Regions from separate parts of the Rhizobium sp. BT04 genome, predicted to be linked through region 1. Evidence: predicted binding sites of a transcription regulator. Region 1 holds the regulator's gene; each other region holds the start of a gene.
What was found. The regulator LexA, encoded in region 1, represses DNA repair genes until DNA is damaged. The targets are predictions, from matches to a motif close to TGTTCNNNNTGTGTTCNG.

Region 1 (4,246 bases):
CATCGTGTTTCCTCGAAGGCGAAGAGCGTGCCCTGCCCGGGCGCGGGCTTCACCAGAATGCGATTGTTCTTGCGCGTATACGTCACTCCGTTAGCAGCCAAATGCGCTTCTGTCACGGCAAGATCGGCGACAGCAAAGAGGATTGCCCGGCCGCGCAGGCCGCGGTCGGCGGATGAGACGGCGATCTCGAAATAGGCCTCCAGCCCTTCCGGCGTCATCAGGCTGATTCTCGCATTCGACGCGGCGATATTGACGCCGAAACCGGTTTTCTCGATTGCCGGCTGCGCCGCGACGAGGCTGACGAAGGCGCCGAATGCGGCGGCATCAGGCGCGCAAAGCGCAACCTCGGTTATGCCGATGACGCCATTGGCATGTTTCTCCAGCGCACCACGGTCAGCCGGGAGCGGGTTGATGCGCTGACAGGTGAAGAGGAAGAAATCAGGCGCCCGCAGATCGCTGGCGAAAGCCAATTTGAAGCTGCCGACGCTCTCGGAACCATCCGGCATCATCATCGGCCGGCTGAACTCCAGCATCTCGCCGGCGCTCGATCCCTTGCTGGCGAAATTCTTATGATCACGGGCAGAATCTTCGGTGGCGAAGACGATTGCCGAAAGCCCCTCCTCGCCGCAGCGGAAACGGAAAGCCTGGTTGCGGGCGGTGAAGACATTGCCTTGCCGCGCCGACGTCTCGCTCTCGGCGATGCTCGCAACCCCGAGCGGCTCCAGATAGGTCTTGTCGGCAAAAAAGACGCAGGCATTTTCCGTTCCGAAGGGATGGCGCGCCTCGGCGGCAACGGTAAAGCCGAGCTTGCCGAGCCTTTCGCGCGCCAGATCGATATTGACGACGGGCAGCACGACGTGATCCAGCGGATGCGGTTTGGCGGAATGCGCGTTCATGATATCCCCTCTCGTGGCAAAGCAGAGATGTGTGAGAGTGCCACCCAAGGCAAGACTTGTCCGCCAATCCGGCGAACGAAAATAAAAATCTCAACGAGTTGGCGGCAAGTTTTACGGAAATTTAGCCACTTGCGGAACACATATGGAACATATAGTGTCTGTTCTGGATTTGTTTCAATCAGGGGTCTGACGTCGATGCTCACGCGCAAACAACAGGAGCTTCTCCTTTTCATTCATGAGCGCATGAAGGAGTCCGGCGTTCCGCCGTCTTTCGACGAAATGAAGGATGCCCTCGATCTTGCCTCGAAGTCCGGCATTCATCGCCTGATTACAGCGCTCGAAGAACGCGGCTTCATTCGCCGCCTACCGAACCGGGCCCGGGCACTCGAGGTCATCAAGCTTCCGGAGGCCTACAGCCCCAGCATCCAGCCACGGCGGGGCTTTTCGCCGAGCGTCATCGAAGGCAGCCTCGGCAAGCCCCAGCCGGTCGCCGCTCCCGCTCCTGCCAAACCTGTCGCCGATAACGGCAACTCGGTCTCCGTGCCTGTTATGGGCCGGATCGCCGCCGGCGTGCCGATCTCGGCGATCCAGAACAATACCCACGACATCGTCGTTCCCGCCGACATGCTCGGCTCCGGTGAACATTATGCGCTCGAGGTCAAGGGCGATTCGATGATCGATGCCGGCATCTTCGACGGCGACACCGTGATCATCCGCAACGGCAGCACCGCAAGTCCCGGCGACATCGTCGTTGCCCTCGTCGATGACGAGGAAGCGACGCTGAAGCGCTTCCGCCGCAAAGGCGCCTCGATCGCGCTGGAGGCCGCCAACCCGGCATACGAGACCCGGATCTTCGGGCCGGACCGCGTCAAGGTACAGGGCAAGCTCGTCGGCCTCATTCGCCGCTATCACTGACACCAGACAGGCCGGATTCGGCAAAACTGTTGCTGCGCCAGTCATAGGCGCGATGGCGCATCCATGGCCGCGACAGGGTCTCGAATGCGCTCACGACCTCCAGGCCGGCATCGGTGAAGCGCAACTCCACGGAGCCTGTCCTGCGCAGCGTCTCGCCGGTAAAGAGCGTCCCACCAGAGCGGCAGCTGTTGAAACGCAGGCGGACCGATGTCACGACGATATCGGCCGCATCGCAGGCCGGACCGAGATAGGCGGCATTGTCGATGACGGTGACGATATGGCCATTGCCGAGCCTTGATGTGCACCAGGCCTTCTTGACGCAGGAAAAACGGTTTGCGTCGCCGCCCGCGGCCGCCGCCTGCATCGCCGTCCTCGCTTCGTTCTGCTGATCGCGGGAGAGCCTGACGCGGCGGTCTTCTCCTTCCGGCGGGATAGCGGGACCATCCAGCATCTTCGGCGCTGCATGCGTCGGCAGGACCAGCGCTCGCTGCCACTGGTCGAAGATGAAATCCGGCGGGTTTTCACGGTTGGAAGCGATCGCCGCGACCGCGACGACCGCAACCAGACTACCATCCTCCGAAATCACCAGGTCCGGCGGCCGGGGAACCGGCAGAAGCAGCAGGATAAGAGTCGCGACTGATATGATCGATGTGCCGACATGGCGCAGCCGGGTGCGCAGCAGCGTCAGCAGCAGAAAGCCTGCCACGGCAACAGCGAAATACCAGGCGGGCAAGCGGCCGATGCCGATATCACCGCCCCAGCCGGACACCGTCTTGGCGACCGCAATCACCAGATCGAGGCCGAATCCGACCACCTCCCAGAGGGGAGCGTCCAGACCGAAAGGCATGAGCAACATCGCCAGCAGCCCGGCCGGCATGACGATGAAGGAAATGATCGGCATCGTCGCGAGGTTTGCCGGCAGGCCGTAAGCGGTCAGGCGATGAAAATGCTCGATCGAAAACAGCGCGGTGGAAAAACCGCCGATCAGCGAGGTCAGAAAGACGCCGCCGAAGAAACCGGCGACGGCGACCACCGGCCTGACGATCGGCAGTTTCAGCAAGGCGTTTTCCCGGACACGCCGATCCTTCCACAGCTGATAACCCGATACCAAAGCCAATGTCGCGGCAAAGGACATTTGAAAGCTCGGGCCCAAGACTTCGGAGGGTGAAATGGCGATGATGACCAACGCGGAGAGAACGACATTGCGCAGGCTGATCGATGGCCGATCGAAGAACACGGCAACCAGCATGATGGCCATCATGATAAAGGCGCGTTCGGCCGAGACCCCGAAACCGGAGATCAGGAAATAGGCGGTGACGGCGATGAGCGCGCCGGCGGCGGCGATCTTCTTGGTCGGATAGGCCTGGGCGACGCCGGGAAAGAGGCTGAGCAGCATCCGGAAACCGACGAAGAAGATGCCGGCCGACAACGCCATATTGAGGCCCGAGATCGCAACGATATGGGCAAGGCCGGACTGGCGCAGCGCCTCCGTCGTCGCATTCGAGATGGCGCGCCGCTCATCCGTCACCAGAGCAGCGGCAAAAGCGCCCGTGTCGCCGGGCAGGATCGATCGTATGCGGTCGCCGATGCCGCTGCGCAGCCGGTAGAGCCATTCGAGCAGAGCGTCCGACGTCGACCTGGCAGCCTGCGGGCCTGCCTGCACGTCGACTTTCTCAGGCGCGCCATAGAAGAAACCATTGGCGCCGATGCCATCGAAATAAGCACCGAATGAGAAGTCGTTGAGCGCAGGAAGTGCGGGGCCTGCCGGTGGCGTCAGCCGTGCCCTGCCGGTGATAATGTCGCCGATCTCGAAAGGCGCGTCGGCGCCACGGACGATTGCGGTTATGCGTCCCGGCGGCCGCTTCAACTCCGGCGCCTCCGTGCCCGCGACGGCAAGAATGTAGCGCCAGCGCCCGCGGCCGTCGCCTTCCCGCCGTTCGACACGGCCCGTCACCGTCGTCGTCACGGATGAATCGAGGATGACGGTCGAAGCCCGCCAGCTCTCGAACTCAGCCGAGAGCATGCCGCAGGCGAAAAGTGCAAGCGCAGCGAACGTCGCCCGCAATGCCGGCCGGCTGCGGCCGGTCAGGAAAACCGCGGCCGCCGGCACCAGCAGGCAAAGCAGCGATGCAACGAGGGGAAAATCCGATGCGGCGAGAAACCAGACGGCCGAGCCGGCGCCGAGGAAGACCGGCGAGAACAGCAGCAGACGGCCATGATCGGCTTCCTCGGCCAGCATGCAGGCCCCGGCACGCAGCGATTGCATGGCTGCGGCCGGCAGCCGGTGGCGCAACGGCACTGCCGACTGTGTCCTTGCCGGTCGCGTCACCACGACAGACGCAGCAAAATCCGGCTGATCGGCGACGCCGGTGCCCGCTTCCGGCCGCAATTCGACTGTCGTCAATTCCTGCATATGCCGCCCAAGGTCACCCGCA
Region 2 (4,246 bases), 2.1 Mb from region 1:
CGCAAATCATGCAGCAATTCAAAGGGCTACAACGTGCTTCGCGCGCCTGAAAAGAGGCGCGGCGCTGCAGATCAATTGCGCCACCGGCCGGACATGTCGTCATCGCCGGCCGGATGCTCGTTGAAGAAACGGGATGCCGCCTCCGTGCGGTTTCGTACGTTCATCTTCTTGTAGATGTTGCGGACATGAACCTTCACCGTGTTTTCGGAAAGATGCAGCTTGTCGGCGATGATCTTGTTTTGCGTGCCCTTGCAGATGAGGTCCAGGATCTGGACCTCCCGGGTGGTCAAAGCGGAGATGCTGTCGCGTCTCAACTTCAGCGCATTGGTGCGCGCCGCATCGACCGACTTCGTCTGATAGAGCGAGGGCTCCAGCTGGGCGTTCTTGTTGGTCAGGCGATTGAGCAGCGCTGACGGAAAATGTTCGCCGCCCTTCATCAGCAGATCCACCGCGGCCATGAAGACATCGAGCCGCAGGTTGAGCGGCAGGACGCCGTCGATGATCCTTGCCTCGACCAGCCGGCTGACATAGGGCTCGAGCATGTCGATCGCTTCGACGACCAGTCCGACAGAGGTTTCCGGGTGGTTTTCTCGGGCAGCCTGCAGCGCCTCATGAAGCTCCGGCGCAGGTATATGATAGAATAAGACGAGCTTCATATCGCCGCTGTCCTTTTCCAACATCGGCTTTGTGCTCGTTATGCTTGACACTTCACAATTCGGAAATTTCTTCGCCAGCGCTTCTACCATGCATTCTGAAAACAGATCCGCCTTGGCGACCACCAGTATAGTATTTCCTGACGAACCCAACTTCCCTCCCTGGTCCGCATTCTCCATTCCTGAGCCTGTCATGAACATATTCGCCTCCCCTAGCGTTACACTTTACTCAAACGTGGAGCGATGGCGGGTATTAAATAGTATGAAATGCCGGCCCCTGATGTCACCGCTTTATTTTTTAGACATTTCTTAATTATGTTAATACGGATTGAGAAGGAAGGAAATGGCCCAAAGTGATTAGTTTTAGCGGGCAAAAAACGATAATATACAAAGCGTTGGTTGCATTTTTACTGTGATTGATACTTCAAGGTTATATTTGCTCTCACTATAGATGAGCGCTTGATGTAATATTTCAGTACAGATTGTTATATTTTCGGCATGCGTCAAGTGTCGGATATGAGACAGGCGATCGTCGAAAGACACCGCTCAACCCAGCGGCGAATGCAGGAGGCTCTGGGTTCTCGTGGCTCGGCCACGCCCCACCGAAGAGGTCTCGACCTAGCACCGACAGGAGGCTAGCCGGATGCGGCCGATATGCCTTAGCCCGAATTGATATCTATCGCATCCGCAATTTTTCCAGCAATCTGTGATCGTCTCCCAAGTGGCGACGTGGAAAAGCTATGTATCTGTGTGCGTTTTTGATACATGACCTCCATTTAGGGCAACTCAACGAAAAGAACGCCTGAATACTCCTTATCCGCTCCAGGATGAGGAGGTGGATTTGTGCGGCCTTGTACTGAGTACGTACGTTCCCAATACCATCGATTTGATCCAACAAATCGCGATCAAGCTGCAGATGACTGGTATCGAATACATCTGCCGATGTTAACCGCATCGGAGCGAGCGCGAGCAAAATCCCATTTGAGATGAGAGGGATTTCGAAAAGCTGCTCCGGTTTTTTTCTGGAGAGACTGCATGTCCGACGACCATAAGCCCGACCCGAAATCCCCGGGCGACGAAATCGAAATCACGAAGGTCGGGGCGCTGGCCGACGGTTTTGCCAACAGCGCTGTCAACTCCACTGAAGTCGACGACGGCTCGACCGGTTATGTCGGCGTCGCCAACGGCGATAATCGCGACAATACCGACAACAGCGTCGATGTGGACGTCAAGGCCGACATCGATGTGTCTGCCAATAACGGCGACAACCGCGACAACGACTACGACTGGAGCTACAAGTCCGACGACGATACGAGCACCAAGACCACGACGATCACCGATACCAAAAACGATTACGACTGGAGCTATGACAGCAAGTCGTACAGCGACAACGACATCGACATCAAGACGATCACCGACACCGATACCAAGACCATCACGGATACCGATACCAAGACAATTTCCGACAGCAATAATACGTCAGAGAGCTTCAACAAGACGGACACCGATTTCGCCGTCATCGAGGACGTTAAGGACTTCGACAACCTCGGCGTTGCCGGCCATGACCTTACCTTCAACCTCGGCGACGACTTCTCTTTCACACTCGACGTCGACAACATCCTCAACAATTCGCTGAGCGGCGCAGGCAACGACAGCGGTTTCAGCGCCGTCCAGGCGAACCATCTGGCTGACCAGGATAGTGCCTGGAACATCAAGATGGAGAACGAAGGCGCCCAGAACCACCTGAATGCCAATGCCGGCACCGCCGACAGCGCAGAAGGCATGGAGATGGACGGCAGGGGCTGGGATCTCAAGGCCGGCGACGACGCCACAGGATCGAGCGCGGCCGATGCTTCGGCAATCCTTGCCAATTCCGGCTTCCACCTCGAACTCGTTCAGGGCGCGAACCTGCTCAGCAACACGGTCGACTCCAGCGTCATCGGCGGCAATTCTCATGTCTCCGACGTCGGCGAGGATACCAGCACCTGACACTGACCTCCAACGACCAAGAGGAACTGCACCGGCTCCAGTCGGTGCAGTTTGACTGCTTGAAAACGGTTTGACGACCACACCACGGCTCCCGACGGGAGCCCCTCCAAGGCCGATCGTCATTTCGAATGGGAGGGCCGAACCATGCATATCGAGAAGATTTCGGAAATCATTGCCCACTTCATCGGTCTCTTCGAGATGACCACGGAAGAGATGAGGGCGCGCACCAAATATGCCGAAGGCGCAGGACCGGGCGAAGACGGGCCGGCTCTGCCGGATCAGGACGCTTTTACCGCGGGCTTCTCGTCCCATCTCCTGCTCAAGGACTACGATCCCGGCATCATCTACAAAAGCGGCAGTTACGATATCGAATATGGTCCGGCGCACCATTTGGGCCGCGTCTTCGAAGAGAGTCTCGAGAAGCTTGCGGCGATTGCGGCAAGGGACATACGGTTACCGCATTTCGGTGAGGCGACTGATATCGTGCTGTCGGATGAGCCGGAGCTGAACGTCTTTGCCGGGCCGGGTTCGGGGATCAGCCATGTCCTCCAGGTCAACGTCCTTTACGACGACGACTATCTCGATATGACAGACGGCATCCACGCTCCCCGGGACACGGCTTTCGTCATCGAGCGGCTGGCGGAGTTCAGTACCAAGGCCGAAGTCTTCACGCCGTTTTCGGACCTCCAGCGAATCGATACCTATGATGACGCGCTGAAGATCGCCCAGGATCTCGAAAACTATATCCAGAATGCCCAGAATACCGAGGACAGCGGGGACACCGAGGATACCGAGGACAGTGGAGCAACCTCGCCCAGCGCCGACGCCACGCATAGTTTCATCCGCGTCGATCCCGAGATCAACAGCATCTGCGTCAACGGCAAGGTCGAGGCCGAGATACCCGTCCTCGATGACTTCCTGCCCGACCGCGGTCTCGCCAAGATCCCCGAGGAACCCGACGACAGCAATTCATCCGTCGGGCAGACCGAGCCGAGCGGCAACAGCCTCGATGTAACGGCCGGTGCGAACGTCGTCGTCAACGTCGCCGCGGTGATCAACACCGGCGTCATCGCCTCGGTCACCGCCGTCATGGGCGACTACCACCAGATCGACGCGGTTTCCCAATCCTTTGTCTACAGCGATAACGACGAGATCGACGCGGCGCTGCGCTCATCGGGCCATTCGGCCGAGGAGGCGGGCACGATCGCCAAGAATATCGCCGTCTTCCAACAAAGCACCTTCGATACGTCGAGCCGTGCCGAAATCGATGCTGCCGATCCGACCTTCCCGACCAGCTGGCGCGTCAGTGTCATCGATGGCGATGTCTCCTTCGTACAGTGGGTCGAGCAGTATCATTTCGTCAGCGACAACGACACGATGACGGTCACCACCTCGGGATCCGAAACCACGGTTCTGACGGGCGGCAATACCTCCATCAACTTCTCCTCCTTTTTCGGGATGGGCATGCAGTATGATCTGGTGATCATCGGCGGCAATGTGCTCGACATCAACAGCATCACACAGATCTCGCTGCTCTACGACAATGACTGGGTGCGGGCGGAAGACGGTGCCGACATACAGACCGGCAACAACCTGATCTGGAA
Region 3 (4,246 bases), 2.3 Mb from region 1:
GGGCACCGGCCCGATCCCGGCTTCGCGCAAGGCGCTGGAAAAGGCCGGCTGGTCGGTCGGCGATCTCGATCTTGTCGAGGCCAATGAGGCGTTTGCGGCGCAGGCCTGCGCCGTCACCAAGGATCTCGGCTGGGATCCATCGATCGTCAACGTCAACGGCGGAGCGATTGCGATCGGCCATCCGATCGGCGCCTCCGGCGCCCGCGTTCTCAATACGCTGCTGTTCGAAATGAAGCGCCGCGGCGCCAAGAAGGGCCTGGCCACGCTTTGCATCGGCGGCGGCATGGGTGTCGCCATGTGCTTCGAGGCGCTTTGAGCAGTACGATCCGTCATTGATTGAAAAGCCCACCAAGAGGTGGGCAAAAAACAACAGGGGAGTGGAACATGAGCAGAGTGGCTCTGGTCACCGGGGGGACACGCGGCATCGGCGCGGCGATTTCCGTAGCGCTGAAAAATGCCGGATATAGGGTTGCCGCCAGCTATGCCGGCAACGACGAGAAGGCCAGGGCCTTTCACGAGGCCACAGGGGTTCCGGTGTTCAAATGGGACGTTTCGGACTACGCCGCCTGCGGCGAGGGGATCGCCAGGATCGAAAGCGAGATCGGCCCGGTCGAAATCCTCGTCAACAATGCCGGCATCACCCGTGATGCGATGTTCCATAAAATGACGCCGCAGCAGTGGCACGACGTGATCAATACCAACCTCACCGGCCTGTTCAACATGACGCATCAGGTCTGGACCGGCATGCGCGACCGCAGCTTCGGCCGCATCGTCAATATTTCGTCGATCAACGGCCAGAAAGGTCAGATGGGTCAGGTGAACTATTCGGCCGCCAAGGCGGGCGATCTCGGCTTCACCAAGGCGCTGGCCCAGGAAGGGGCGGCCAAGAATATCACCGTCAACGCGATCTGCCCCGGTTATATCGGAACGGAAATGGTGCTGGCCGTGCCGGAGAAGGTGCTGAACGAACGCATCATTCCGCAGATTCCCGTCGGCCGTCTCGGCGAGCCGGAAGAGATCGCGCGTTGCGTCACCTTCCTCGCCTCCGACGATGCCGGCTTCATCACCGGTTCGACGCTGACGGCCAATGGCGGGCAGTTCTTCGCCTAAGCCACACTACGGATTACACGCAGTTTAAAAGCGAGGCGCGTCTGCAGGACGCGCCTCATTTCATTTGCTGGATCAAGAGCGGTGGTCGGTGTTCGTCCGAATCCTGGCCGGTACTTTCCGCATCGAGCGATCTTCGCTGCCGAGGGCTAATATCGCAGTCGTCAGGCAAGCCGACGCGATGAGAACGGTGACGAGGGAATTCAGGAAATCTGGGTCATGGAAGCGTTTCCTTTCAGGTGCGCCGGGCGGCTCCGCCTGCCCGTTGCGCTGACGAGAGGAATATGTGCCTGCCGTTTGGCGGCGGTAGATTTGACTTTCACGACCAATTGTCAACGTCTTGTTGACGGATGCCGCCGGCAAATAAAAACGGGCGCAGAAGCGCCCGTTGGGAGTCCGATATGCTTCTGCCGATCAGTAGCGGCAACGCGCCTCGTAGCGGCGGCCGTAGCGGTCGCGATAGACGCAGTAGCCGCGGCGTTCGACCGAATGGCCGATGAGAGCGCCGGTCAAACCGCCGGCAACGGCGCCGACGGCGGCACCACCCCAGCTGTTGGTGACGACACCGCCGATGACCGCACCGGTGCCGGCGCCGATGGCCGTACCTTGTTCGGTCGCTGTGCAGGATGCCAGGGCGCCGACGAGGGCACCAATAAGAACGATCTTCTTCATCATGTCGTAACTCCCCAGGTTATTGGCCTTTAGATGCGGCCCATTAGTACAAGGATAATGATAATTACGAGAACTAGCCCCAAACCGCCGGAAGGTCCATAGCCCCAGCCACGGCTATAACCCCAATTCGGCAGGGCTCCGATCAAGAGCAGAATGAGGATAACAAGTAGTATGGTGCCAAGCATGGTGTGTTTCCTTCATTTCATCCGCAATTTGGATGGACTGGAAACACGCATTGGCGATTTTTGTTCCCGGTTACATGGCGGAAATGTGACGAGATTTGATTCGCGCTTTAAGTTCGGTCATCCCCCAAAATTTTCAGTATGGTTAAAAAGGTCTTTAAATACAATATGTTGCGGTGAACAAAGAGGGAAAGTCGCGATGTCGCCGATTCGTCAGCGATTCGTTCCGTATTTGATCGGCGCGCCAATCCTGCCGCCTTGTCCTAACGCCGTCTGAATCCGGCTTCCAAAAGATTAATGGGCTTGCGAGAAGGCGAGGCGAAGCGATCAGCCGCCCGTCCGCATCTAGCGCACCGAGCTGATAACGCCACCAGATATGGGCGTGAACGAAAGGCGAAAATAGCGGAGTCAGCGATTCGTCTCCGATTCGTTCCGGCTTTGGTCGAGAGGTTAATTTCCGGGCGGATTTTCGCCTGCTGAAGTCCGCGCTGAAATCGCCGATTACGACCGCGAACATGCGAAGAGGAGAGAGTCCCGCGATTCAGCATCTAGTGGGAAAAAGTGATTCAAAATCAATACTTAGCCGTGAACAAAAGCTGAATCGCCGGGAGTCAGCGATTCGTCGCTGATTCGTTCTCAGGCTGTTCCGAATCGCATATTCGAATGTTCCGCGAGACTCGCAAAGGTCGTATTCGTCGCTGCATTTTGAAATCTGCCCTTGCGTTTGCGGCGGCAGCTGTCCATGTGTTCTCTGGCTTCCATCGAGAAGCCGAGATTTTTCTGGGGTGCCCGCCTCATTTGCATGGACCGATGATTCTGACTTCGCAGCCGATGATTCTGAGTGGACGCGGTGTGACCGCGGTGCTCGGGCCGACCAATACCGGCAAGACCCATTATGCTATCGAGCGCATGGTCGCGCACGGGACCGGCGTGATCGGCCTGCCGCTCAGGCTGCTGGCGCGCGAGGTCTATACGCGGGTGGTGGAGAAGGTCGGGGCGCAGAATGTGGCGCTGGTCACCGGTGAGGAAAAGATTTCGCCGCCGAATGCGCGTTTTTCGGTCTGCACCGTCGAGGCGATGCCGCGCGAGACCAAGGCCGCCTTCGTCGCGATCGACGAGGTGCAGCTCGCCGGCGATCTTGAGCGCGGCCATATCTTCACCGACCGCATCCTGCATCTTCGCGGCCGCGAGGAAACGCTGCTGCTCGGCGCGGCGACGATGCAGCCGATCCTGCAGCAGCTCCTGCCCGGCATCACGATCGTCGAGCGGCCGCGGCTTTCGCATCTGTTTTATGCCGGGCAGAAGAAGATCACCCGGCTGCCGCAGCGCTCGGCCATTGTCGCCTTCTCGGCCGACGAGGTCTATGCCATCGCCGAGCTCATCCGCCGGCAGCGCGGCGGCGCGGCGGTCGTGCTCGGGGCGCTGAGCCCACGCACCCGCAACTCGCAGGTGGCGCTTTATCAGGCGGGCGATGTCGAATATCTGGTGGCGACCGATGCGATCGGCATGGGCCTCAACCTCGATGTCGATCACGTCGCCTTCGCCCAGGACCGGAAATTCGACGGTTACCAGTTCCGCAATCTCAATCCGGGCGAACTCGGCCAGATTGCCGGGCGCGCTGGTCGGCACGTGCGCGACGGGACCTTCGGCGTCACCGGACAGGTCTCGCCCTTCGACGAGGAGCTGGTGCAGCGCATCGAGGGGCACGAATTCGACAACGTCAAGGTTTTGCAGTGGCGCACGACCGAGATGGACTTCTCCTCGATTCAATCCTTGCGGACAAGCCTCGAGGCAGGGCCGCGCGTACCGGGTCTGACGCGGGCGCTGCCTGCGGTCGACCAGCAGGCGCTGGAGCAGCTGTCGCGCTATCCCGAGATCATCGGTCTTGCCGACAGGCCGGCCCGCGTCGAAAAACTCTGGGAGGCTTGCGCGCTTCCCGACTATCGGCGTATCACCCCGGCACAACATGCCGATCTTATCTCCACCCTCTTTTCCGATCTCGTCCGCTATGGCACGGTGAACGAGCAGTTTCTCGCGGAGCAGGTTCATCGCTCCGATCGGACAGATGGGGAAATTGACACGCTTTCGGCGCGAATCGCGCAGATAAGGACCTGGACCTACGTTTCGAATCGGCCTGGTTGGCTTGCCGATCCGACACATTGGCAGGAAAAGACGCGGGAAATCGAAGATCGATTGTCCGATGCGTTACATGAGAGGTTGACGAAACGCTTTGTTGATCGCAGGACATCTGTGCTCATGAAGCGCCTGAGAGAGAATGCGATGCT
Region 4 (4,246 bases), 1.5 Mb from region 1:
ATCGTGGAGGAGCATCGATGGCAACTGAAAGATGGAACAGTCCGGTGACGGTCGGTTTCGAAGGTGCCAGCGCGCGAACGGTCAACGGCCCGTTCGATGCGTTGAAGTGCCTGGCGGATTTCTGGCCGAACGCACGCGGACTTCGTTACATCAAGGCCCGCAGCACCTGCCGGGCAGCACTCGACGGGCGCAAGAGCGTGGAAGAAGCGAGAGCTGAATTCCTGGCGGCGGCCGAAGAAGCGAAGCTGAAGCTGCATTGAACCTGCGCATAATCCTTTCCGAAAATCGATTCCGATTTTCCGGGTTATGCATTGCACTTCGCTGAGGATATCGACCATTCCCGGCGTTTCGGTAAAGGAAACGTGCCGGAACGGGGCAATGCTTTCATTTTGCTTAACCCTGCATCGAACTCGTGGCGGGTTTTGGTGCAACGGGCGTTGCGCCTGATACAGCTGTCTTCATAGAAGATGTTCAGCCATCATGATGATGGTCAGAGGCTCGTACCCTCTGCGGAAACGCAAGGCGAGCCTCGTCCGAGCAAGCCCTTCCTGTTTTCAGTTTTCAGCAGCCCGCGCCGCCCTCATTCTCCACCTCGACATAACCGACGCCGATGATCGTACCGTCTGCCGCGCGGATGAAGGAGGGGAGGTAGTGAGGCTCTGCCGGCTGGCAGGCGACGGTGCCGGTATATTCGTTGAGGGCGATCTGGTCCTTCGGCAAAGCGGAATAATTCGTGCCGGTTTCCAGCGAGGCATAGGCGGAGCCGGCAAGGACACCGCCTGTTATCAAGGTCATTGCCGAGAGGCGAAGAAGCGGCTGCATTAGGATCTCCAGCGTTCAGGTCCGGCCTTTCAACCCGCGGGATGGTATTTTGGTTCCCTTCATGCGTTGCAAAGACATGAGGGCGCGGGACCGGCTAGTGTCGCAGCAAGCGACTGTGCACATAGCCTCGTCCGACGATGTTCTCGGCGATCTCGACCGCCCGCTCGACATCACCACGCCTGTGCACGAAGCCTTCCAGGACGACATAGGCGCCCGATATGCTGACGGTGATTTCTCCCGCTTCGATATCGCCGGTCGCATGAAGGGCGCTTTCCACCGAGGCGCGCGTCGCCGCATCGCTGTGGCCCTGCCGGCCGGGCTCCTCATGGTCGGTGAATGCTGGAAACCCGAGCACCGTGACCGTCTCCTGATGTTGGTAGATGCAGGTTAACGCCGTGCGGGACGTTTCGTTGCAGCCGGGCGGATAGCCCTTGGCGGAAGAGGCTGCGATTTCCATATCTGGCTACAGTCGAAAGAGGGATGACGACGATGAAAGCGCTTCTATCAGCCTTGTTGACCGGGGCCTTGCTTGCCGGCTGTTCCTCGGCAGACAGGCCGGCGCTGGAACCCATTCCCGGCAGCATCACCTATGGCGGCCAGCCGCGGACGAAGCTGACCAAATCGCCGGTCGGCAGCGCCGTCCACCACCAATTCTACAACGGGACGGGCCAGCGGGTGGAGGAAACCTATATTCTTCAGCCCGATCGCAGCCTGAAACTGGTGCGGCGCGTAATCGGCCCGGATTTCCCCGATTGAGACTCGCTCGACGCAGCGCGGCGCTTGACAGCGGCTGAAATCGCGAACATTCAAGGAACATCTAATCTTTCCCCAGTGATTCTGCGGGAGCCCGACCGGACGGCTGGATGTATCTCGAAAAGCTCAATCCCCAGCAGCGCATGGCCGTCGAGCATGGCACGCTCACCGACGGCAGCCATATTGCCGGGCCGCTGCTGGTCATTGCCGGCGCCGGCTCCGGCAAGACGAATACGCTGGCGCATCGGGTCGCGCATCTGATCGTCAAGGGCGCCGATCCCCGCCGCATCCTGCTGATGACCTTCTCACGCCGGGCAGCCGCCGAGATGGCGCGCCGCGTCGAGCGCATCTGCCGGGATGTTCTCGGCGCCAATGCCGGCATCATGGCGGATGCACTGTCCTGGTCCGGCACCTTTCACGGCATCGGCGCGCGGCTGCTGCGCGATTATGCGCAGCAGATCGGCCTCGATCCTGACTTTACCATCCACGACCGCGAAGACAGCGCCGACCTGATGAACCTCATCCGGCACGACCTCGGCTTCTCCAAGACGGAAAGCCGGTTTCCGGCCAAAGGCACCTGCCTTGCGATCTATTCCCGAGCGGTGAATTCGGAGACCGCGCTCGATCAGGTGCTGCGCGATGCCTTTCCCTGGTGCGCGACATGGGAGAAACAGCTGCGCGAGCTTTTCGCCTGTTATGTCGAGGCCAAGCAGAGCCAGAACGTGCTCGATTACGACGACCTGCTGCTCTATTGGGCGCAGATGGTCGGCGAGACTGTCATTGCCGAGGATATCGGCAGCCGCTTCGACCATGTGCTGGTCGACGAATATCAGGACACCAACCGGCTGCAGGCCTCGATCCTCATGGCGCTGAAGCCGCAAGGCCAGGGGCTGACCGTCGTCGGCGACGATGCCCAATCGATCTATTCCTTCCGCGCCGCGACGGTGCGCAATATCCTCGATTTTCCCGCTGCCTTCAGCCCGGTCGCTGATATCGTCACGCTCGACCGCAATTACCGCTCGACGCAGCCGATCCTGGCGGCTGCCAACGCCGTCATCGATCTCGCCTCGGAACGCTTCACCAAGAATCTCTGGACCGAGCGGCAATCATCGGAGCGGCCGCGCCTGGTGACGGTGCGCGACGAGACCGAGCAGGCGCGATATGTCGCCGACATGGTGCTCGACAACCGCGAGGAAGGCTTGAAGCTCAAGCAGCAGGCGGTGCTGTTCCGCGCCTCGCATCACAGCGGCCCGCTGGAGGTCGAATTGACCCGACGCAACATTCCCTTCGTCAAATTCGGCGGGCTGAAGTTCCTCGACAGCGCACATGTCAAGGACATGCTGGCTGCGCTGCGCTTCGCCCAGAACCCGCGCGACCGAGTGGCGGGCTTCCGGCTGATGCAGATCCTGCCGGGCGTCGGGCCGTCGACGGCACAGAAGGCGCTCGACCTGATGGCTGAGGATGCGAGCCCGCTATCGGCGCTCGCCGAAATGCCGGCGCCGCCGCGCTCCGGCGAGGACTGGACTGTTTTCGTTGCCATGCTGCAGGAGATGAAATCCGGCAAGGCCGGCTGGCCGGCGGAGATCGGCCTGGCGCGGCAATGGTACGCGCCGCATCTGGAACGGCTGCATGAGGACGCCGCGACGCGGCAAGCCGATCTGCTGCAGCTCGAGCAGATCGCCGGCGGTTATGCCTCGCGCGAACGTTTTCTCACCGAACTCACCCTCGATCCGCCGGATGCGACCAGCGACCAGGCGGGCGTGCCGCTTCTCGACGAGGACTATCTCATCCTGTCGACCATCCATTCCGCCAAGGGCCAGGAATGGACGCGGGTCTTCATGCTGAACGTCGTCGACGGCTGCATTCCCAGCGATCTGGCCGTCGGCGCCACCGCCGAAATCGAGGAGGAACGCCGGCTGCTCTATGTCGCGATGACGCGAGCGAGAGACGGCCTCGATCTGGTCGTGCCGCAACGCTTCTTCACCTACGGCCAGAATTCGCAGGGCGACCGGCATGTCTATGCCTCACGTAGCCGCTTCATCCCGGCGACGCTGCTGCAGTTCTTCGAGGCCTGCAGCTGGCCGCAGGTGAAATCGGAGACCGCCGCGCAAGCGCAGGCGCGGCAGGTGCGCATCGATGTCGGCGCCCGTATGCGCGGCATGTGGCGATAGGCTGGAACAGTTCAGAGCGAAAGCGGCGGCTCGGCCGGTTTCAGGAAATGCTCGATTGTCGCCGCCCCGACGGCCTCGACTGAGGCGGGCGACCATTTCGGATTGCGGTCCTTGTCGATGACGGCGGCACGGATGCCTTCGAAGAAATCGGGATTATCAAGCATCTGCAGGCAGGCGCCGAGTTCGCGGCCGAGGCATTCGGCAAGCGAGGCGCTGCGGCGGCCGGCCCTGAGCAGCCGCAAAGCGAGCTTCAGGCTGGTCGGAGACCGCGTCAGCAGCACCCGGCGCGTCTCGGCGGCGAAATCGCCCTTCTCCTCGGCGAGTGCTGCCAGGATTTCCCCGACGTTGTCGAAACGGAAGGTGCGATCGATCAATGCCGCGTTCAGCCGCAGCCGGCTTTCTCCGGCGGGCTCCGAAAGCGCCTGCAGCACCGCATCGACGTCGCTCGATGAACTGCCGCGTGCCAAGCCCGACAAAGCATCGATCACCGCACCGAGCCG

Region 2: a site for LexA is predicted at 1,661-1,678, ahead of QMO82_RS23290 (fibrinogen-binding protein). Genes of this name have one in related genera too.
Region 3: a site for LexA is predicted at 2,593-2,610, ahead of QMO82_RS22245 (helicase-related protein). Genes of this name have one in related genera too.
Region 4: a site for LexA is predicted at 1,621-1,638, ahead of QMO82_RS26055 (ATP-dependent helicase). Genes of this name have one in related genera too.

The regions. Positions count from the first base shown of each region.
Region 1 is NZ_CP125652.1:488,132-492,377, reverse strand. It holds gene QMO82_RS10955 (VOC family protein) at 1-896, opposite strand, end outside; gene kdsA (3-deoxy-8-phosphooctulonate synthase) at 1-3, opposite strand, end outside; gene lexA (transcriptional repressor LexA) at 1,092-1,811, shown strand; gene QMO82_RS10945 (ComEC/Rec2 family competence protein) at 1,792-4,224, opposite strand.
Region 2 is NZ_CP125652.1:3,096,236-3,100,481, reverse strand. It holds gene QMO82_RS23295 (response regulator transcription factor) at 72-854, opposite strand; gene QMO82_RS23290 (fibrinogen-binding protein) at 1,689-2,642, shown strand; gene QMO82_RS23285 (hypothetical protein) at 2,787-4,246, shown strand, end outside.
Region 3 is NZ_CP125652.1:2,835,248-2,839,493, reverse strand. It holds gene QMO82_RS22265 (acetyl-CoA C-acetyltransferase) at 1-316, shown strand, start outside; gene QMO82_RS22260 (beta-ketoacyl-ACP reductase) at 385-1,110, shown strand; gene QMO82_RS22255 (YMGG-like glycine zipper-containing protein) at 1,522-1,782, opposite strand; gene QMO82_RS22250 (DUF3309 family protein) at 1,809-1,964, opposite strand; gene QMO82_RS22245 (helicase-related protein) at 2,772-4,246, shown strand, end outside.
Region 4 is NZ_CP125652.1:3,653,410-3,657,655, reverse strand. It holds gene QMO82_RS26075 (DUF982 domain-containing protein) at 18-260, shown strand; gene QMO82_RS26070 (hypothetical protein) at 562-822, opposite strand; gene QMO82_RS26065 (BON domain-containing protein) at 917-1,177, opposite strand; gene QMO82_RS26060 (hypothetical protein) at 1,303-1,578, shown strand; gene QMO82_RS26055 (ATP-dependent helicase) at 1,686-3,746, shown strand; gene QMO82_RS26050 (enoyl-CoA hydratase/isomerase family protein) at 3,758-4,246, opposite strand, start outside.